3 regions of the Staphylococcus hyicus genome follow, and region 2 is predicted to be linked to each of the others. Evidence: riboswitches for the same ligand, from Rfam matches in the RefSeq annotation. Region 2 holds a riboswitch; each other region holds the start of a gene.
What was found. Region 2 has a riboswitch for thiamine pyrophosphate ahead of thiO (glycine oxidase ThiO). Riboswitches for the same ligand answer to the same signal wherever they lie in the genome.
Positions count from the first base shown of each region.

Region 1: it holds a riboswitch for thiamine pyrophosphate, as region 2 does, so the genes downstream of both, tenA (thiaminase II) here and thiO (glycine oxidase ThiO) in region 2, are expected to answer to the same signal.
Region 3: it holds a riboswitch for thiamine pyrophosphate, as region 2 does, so the genes downstream of both, SHYC_RS10125 (thiamine phosphate synthase) here and thiO (glycine oxidase ThiO) in region 2, are expected to answer to the same signal.

Region 1 is NZ_CP008747.1:819,224-821,498, forward strand. It holds gene SHYC_RS03720 (LysM peptidoglycan-binding domain-containing protein) at 285-1,025, shown strand; TPP riboswitch at 1,112-1,211, shown strand; gene tenA (thiaminase II) at 1,275-1,964, shown strand; gene thiD (bifunctional hydroxymethylpyrimidine kinase/phosphomethylpyrimidine kinase) at 1,957-2,275, shown strand, end outside.
Region 2 is NZ_CP008747.1:2,422,816-2,425,090, reverse strand. It holds gene thiO (glycine oxidase ThiO) at 1-927, opposite strand, end outside; TPP riboswitch at 1,011-1,114, opposite strand; gene SHYC_RS11520 (DNA-binding protein) at 1,139-1,741, opposite strand; gene SHYC_RS11515 (hypothetical protein) at 1,854-2,275, opposite strand, start outside.
Region 3 is NZ_CP008747.1:2,136,977-2,139,251, forward strand. It holds gene SHYC_RS10115 (thiazole synthase) at 1-521, opposite strand, end outside; gene thiS (sulfur carrier protein ThiS) at 523-723, opposite strand; gene SHYC_RS10125 (thiamine phosphate synthase) at 729-1,307, opposite strand; TPP riboswitch at 1,368-1,477, opposite strand; gene SHYC_RS10130 (Bax inhibitor-1/YccA family protein) at 1,495-2,133, opposite strand.

The sequences.
Region 1 (2,275 bases), 870 kb from region 2:
AATTTTGAAGGCTTATAAAATTGATGAACGTGTGAAAAAATTTAGAACTTTACACTAAAATTGACGGGTTGCTATTTAAGGGTTTTAAGCGATTTATTTAATGAGAATTTTATCTTTTGTAATATTTTAAGAGTTGACACGTCACATGATTAGCGCTTTTTGTAATCTTTTTGTAACATAAATGGTGTTTAATTTAACATTACTGTTATATGATTGAAAAAGACTGGTGCTATATTATTTGTGAACATAACAATTTTTTATACCAATTACTGGAGGATTACTAAATGAAAAAATTACTTTTAGCAACATCAACAGTAGGTTTATTAGCAGCGGCACAATTTGCTACTAATGCTGAAGCAGCAAATCAAGAACACGTTCAATTACAAGAGGGTGTGCATCTTATTCAATGGGGTGACACTTTAAATAAAATTGCTAAAAAATATGATGTAACAGTGGAACAATTAAAAAAATGGAATAACTTAGAGTCTGATCTTATTTTTGCAGGTGAAAAATTATACGTAACTGAAGCAGTGGCAGCCGCACATGGTTATCATGCAACTCAAGAGTTCGTTTTACCAACGGGTTACAACACAACTACATATCACACGACTTCATACAATGAAGCAGCATATTACACAGCACCTACGCAATATACGTCATCACAATCTTATGAAACGTATGATGCACCTATAGCGCAATACACATCTTCATATTCAAATGTTCACACACAAACAACGTCAAGTTATCAAGCACCGAGAACGACTGCTGGTTCAGGGTCTGTATATCAACAATTCATTAATGCTGGCGGTACTGCAGCGATGTGGAATTCTATTGTAATGCCTGAATCTGGTGGTAATCCAAATATTGTAAGTCCAGCTGGATATAGAGGTTTAGGACAAACGAAAGAAGCTTGGGGTACAGGTAGCGTTACTACGCAAACTCAAGGTATGATTAATTACGCAAATTCACGTTACGGTTCTGTAGACCGTGCAATTCAATTCCGATTAGCTAACGGATGGTGGTAAAATATAAACGCATCGACTTTCAATCAGTCGGTGCTTTTTTTATTGCTATTTAAGGCGTGTTTTGTTACGTTTGAAACAAATAATACAAAGACTACTAGGGGAGCCGTATGGCTGAGATGAATTGTATTCAGACCCTTTGAACCTGATATAGTTAACACTAACGTAGGGAAGTAGCGTAGACATTAAATCCTTTTATGATGACTAGGCTACTATTTTAGTAGTCTTTTTTTATTGGAAAGGGGTAAAGATATGTTATTTGCTGAAGAACTTAAGCAAGAAGCACAACCCATTATTGATGCAATTTATACTGATGATTTTATTCAAGGATTGTTAAACGGGACGCTTACAAAAGCGGCCATTAAACATTATTTGAAAGCGGATGCACGCTATTTATTTGAATTTGCCAAAATTTATGCATTATTAATACCAAAGGTGAGTACGGCCAATGAAATTCAGTTCCTAACTGACCAGATTTTATTTGCATCTTCTGGAGAAGTAGAAGCACATCATATTCTCGCAGATTACGTGCATTTATCATATAATGAAATTATTCAAGATGGTGAATGGTACCCTACTGCAGATCACTATATCAAGCACATGTATTTTAATGCGTACCATTTTGATGATATAGCATATACAATTGCGGCGATGGCGCCTTGTCCATATGTTTATCAACAAATTGGGCTGCGTGCCTTACGTGAACACGATTTTTCAGCTAATCATCCGTTTCACGCATGGTTTGCTTTTTATGCAGAAGGTATGGATGATTTAATGCTACATATTGATCATTGGCTAAACCAATGTGCAAAACAAGCCACAGCCGCTGAACGTCAACAATTAAAACGTAATTTTTTAGAAAGCACTGTTCATGAACGTCACTTCTTTAAGATGGCATATACGCAAGAAAAATGGGACTTCAAGGGGGAATACGATGCATAAGCTAAACATTGCATTGACGATTGCTGGTACAGATCCATCAGGGGGGGCTGGTGTCATGGCGGATTTAAAATCATTTCATGCTTGTGGTGTCTATGGTATGGCTGCCATTACGAGTATCGTGGCACAAAATTCTTTAGGTGTACAGCATATTCATAATTTAGAAACGTCATGGCTTGAAGAGCAACTCGACAGTGTTTTTATGGATGACCCTCCACATGCTATAAAAACAGGAATGATTCCTACTTCTGAGATGATGATGTTAATTTCAACTTACATTAAAAAAACTACCATGCCATATGTCATAGATCCGG
Region 2 (2,275 bases):
CGTAATCGGTCTGATCCCCGTCCATGTTTTAATGGTACGATGATGACGTAGTTGTGGAAGCATTTCCTGACTTTTGTCATCTAGCCATTTTAAATTGTTTTCATTATTAACCGTGGACCAATTGTCCCATTCTGACGTGGCACCGATTAAATACCGATTGTGTCTTTTAGGGACGATATAGCAACCATTTGTATTAAAAAGGGTCGTCTTTAAAATAGGGGATTGGGTTTCGACTAACTTCACATCGCCTTTCACAGGACGGGTAGGTAGTGAAATATGTATATCTGATAACAGTTGGCCACTCCAGGCACCTGCCGCAATAACCAGTAAATCTGTCATCATAGCGCCTTGAGAGGTATGAACGGTATAGCCACCTCGATGTTTTTCAATGTGTGTGACTTCAGTATGTGAATACAATTGCGTGTTTTTTTGAGATATTACCGCTTTTGTGAGCGCTTGAGTATAAAGGTTGGCATGGATTTGACCATCATCTTGAATTTTAAATGCGGCCGTCGTATTGGGGTTTAAGTGCGGAAACATTTGACGTAAGTCTTGAGTGTGAAACCATTGAATGTCATGGTCATCTTGTTTTAAAAATGAAAATTGTTTTTTGATATTTTCGATATGAGTGACTTCTGTCGCGATTTTAATGAGGCCGTGACATTGGAATTCAATATCTATCCCTGTGTCGTGGTGGAGTTGTTGCGCAACATGTGGCATCAATGTGCGACTTTTCATTGCTAAGCGATAGAGTGGGGTATCTTCGAAGAACTCATTTTGAGCCCCTAGCATCCCTCCAGCTGCATAAGATGCATTCATGCGTGGTGTAGAACGATCGATAATAGAAATGGCATAGGATGCGTTTGATAAATGGCGAGCGATAGAAAGTCCTATCACGCCGCCACCGATAATGATTATTTTTTGCATAAAAAAACCTCCTGCGATCTTGTGCAAGAGGTGTCACCTGTATTGAAACAATCTGAAAAAAGACTTTTTCCAGATACATAAATTGTGTTCACATACGGCTTCCCTTCGTTGGTACTAACCACTTCAGGTTCAAAGAGTTAAGATGACGTCTTTCTCAGCTCATTTAAGAGCACCCCTAGCACTTGTATTGCGTATTTATTTTATTTGAATTTTAGACGCCGAATAAGCGTGCCCAAAATCCTTTTTGTTCTTGGTTATTTTTAAGTGTTGTCACAAGTTCTTGTTGTTCTTTTGTGTGTGTTTCGATACTTTCCTGTGTTTTAGATAATTGATCTGCTTGCTGTTTTTGACTTTCAGTGATGGCATTTAAAGATTTTGCGTTTGTTTCAAGTTGATTGTTCAACTGTGTATGTAATGATTTCAACTCTTCTTGTTGTTGGTGAACTTGAGAAATCATTTGACCTAATAATTGACGCTCTTCACGCATTTTGTCGATTTCTGCTTTTAATTCTTGCATCATTTGAGGAAATTGTTGATCCGATGGTAAGTTTTGATTGTTCTCTTTAACAATAACTTGTAAAAAGTCTTTTTCTTTTTCTAATTCTTCAAATGCCAGCTCGTAGCTGTTCGTTCGTCCAACACGTTCTGCAATCTCTTGGAATAATTCGATATCTTCTTCTTGGAAATCCGTCGCTTCACGTCCACGGTATTCCGTTTTTTTCAACTGGTAGCCACGTTCTTCTAGGTGCTGTACAATTTTGCGCACTTGCTTTTCACTAAGCTCTGATTTTTGTGCAAACTCTTTTGTTAGCATGTTCATAAATCCTTTCTGTCAGTCGTATTAGACTTACGGTAGCCTGAGTTCAGTGACCCGTCAGTCTTACCTCTACCTTATTGTAACGGCTTTATGACTCGATTTCAAGGGCTTAGGCATGCATATCTTTACTCAAATTCATTTTAATTAATAATGGATATATCACACGTCGTGGTATGCGATTGGCAAATACATATTTTAAAATATAGCATGATTTTACACTCGTTCCATAGATATCTTTCGTTAAAGGAATGTTTGCTTTGATATATAAATCAAGTGGCACTGGTTTTCCTTTACGGTCCAATGAAGGTTGAATATAAGGGATTTGCGTTTGTTTTTCAAATCCATGACTTGTAAGAAATTGACGGCGGAATGCGATATCTTCCGTCGTTTTTGCATCGGCTTCAGGATTTTCAAGTGTAGATTCAAACATAAAGAAGTTTACGTCACGACCATGCAGTTGATTGGATAAGCGATTAATCCCTTTTTCGACTTCTTCTAATGTTTCGGCCAAATAAGTTTCACGATGTTCGC
Region 3 (2,275 bases), 290 kb from region 2:
TTTTCGATAATATATCGCAGATTTAACGGATTACTTAAACCTCTGCCCGTACCAATTGGAGATGCTAGAGGCATTAATGCATGAACGCCCAATTCCTCTAAACGCCGAGCTAATACGACATCATCTGAAATATATGGACATACAATATACCCTTTTTCTAATAGTAGTTCGCATGCGCGATAGGTTTCAAAAGGATCCGGTAACAACGTCTCATTGTCACCAATCACTTCAACTTTAATCATGTCACAAACACCAGCTTCTCTTGCAATTTCAGCGATACGTACTGCTTCTTCTGCGTTTGTCGCTCCTGCAGTATTTGGAAAAGTAATAAATGCTTCGAGATTCACATCCGCAAGTGAATGCGGCGAAGTGCTATCATTTAAATTCATCCGGCGCACCGCAAATGTTAAAACATTTGTTTCTGATGCCTCAATGGCTTTCTTTTGAACTGCTACGCTCTCGAATTTCCCTGTTCCTAAAAACAACCTTGAATCAAATGAAAAATGTGCAATTTTTAACATCTTATCCCCCTCCTACAAATTCTAAAATTTCAATTTGATCATTATCTGACAATGTATACGTGGGCCATAATGACCGTTTAATTACTTGTCCATTAAGTTCGATTGCAATACGTTTACCTTCGATTTCTAAGCATTCAATCAATTCTGCAATCGTCATAAGCCTATCTATTTCAAAGGCATCTCCGTTAATATTTAAACTCATAAGACTCACCTCCTTCGTGTTAACCATTGATTTGCGATATTTATGATATGCGATAAATCTTGATGAAACGCTGCACGTATCATTGCAATTCCAATAAAATGGTGTGGGACATTGACCACCGTCGTTGAATCAATCCCCCCCACTGCTACAAGAGGTAACGGTGTATGTAGCGCATTGACTACTTCTTTTTTCGTTCTTGGACTAAGACCTGGTTTTGAATCAGACTGGAATAAATGTCCATATAATCCCCATGCTACACCTCTCTTTATTGCATAGTGAATAGCTTTTTCAGAATGAACAGACATACTCACATGCCAACCTAAAGGTGAAAAATCATTAGGAATTTGAAATTCTCGAAAATGAATCCGTTTGACATTTAAAGTTTGTGCCAACGTCGTATTTGAATGAATAATGAGTTTTTCTTTTGGGAAACCCTGTGCGATTACATGTTCAATCCATCCTATCAAATCTTTTTCAGGCATCGGTGTCCGTAATAACACGCCTTCGATATAGGGCGCCATACGTAGTAAACGCTCGTGGTGGTTTTTATTCAATATTTCAAAGGGGGTAATCACAATCAACATATTGTCACTTCCTCAAAAAAAATACTACTTTTCTAAACATAGAAAAGTAGCATAAAAACCATGAATCGTATGCCACTTTCCTACGCCAGCATTATCTGGATCAGGTACAGGAATTTTAAAATCACTATTTTAATCTCAGCCGCTAATTGACGGCACTTCCAGTGGTAACTTAAACGGTATTAATTTTTTATCGACGTATGTAACGTGCCAAGTTCAACACGTAACGCATCATTCTAAAGAGATTTAGGAATAAATTGAAACCCATTTCTCGAGGTGTATAAGCACCTCTTTTCATTCTATTAAAATCATACAATGTATAAAGTAAAAAAAGCAACAATCCTACTACAGATAAGAACGTATGATAAATAGGATTATGAATGAACCAACCAACTAAACTTGCAACAATTAACGCTAAAAACACAACGAATAAATAGTTACCTAAACTTGACGCATCTTTAATTAAAAAGAAGCCTATCAAGCCAAAAATGATAAAACCAACGATTGCTAATAGGATTGTTTTAAAGAAGATGTCTGGCCCTAGGTCCTTTAACGCAACTGTAAACATCGCATAAGATAACAGCCCAGATACAATAGTGTAAATGTGTGACATCATTAGACCACTAAACCGTTCCCGTTGCACTACCATTGTAAGTAGAATAAGTATTAACAGTGCGATAGATAAAGGTTGTCGCCATGTAAATGGTAAGAACTGTCCAAAATACGCAGATATTCCAAACACCACCCAATAATACATAAAAAACAACCACACTTCACCGTATTGAAACGGATATTTTTTTACGTTCGATTGATGTGTGTGCACTGACATGGACTAACCTCCTCGCCAACCCATTATAATATGTATATGCTAAAACAGTTAATGAATTATTACAACCATTTTAATATTTAACGAACTTTAAAATAGGGTATAGGTCTAAAGTCTTATCTTTCAACCTATCCAAAGCTTTTTT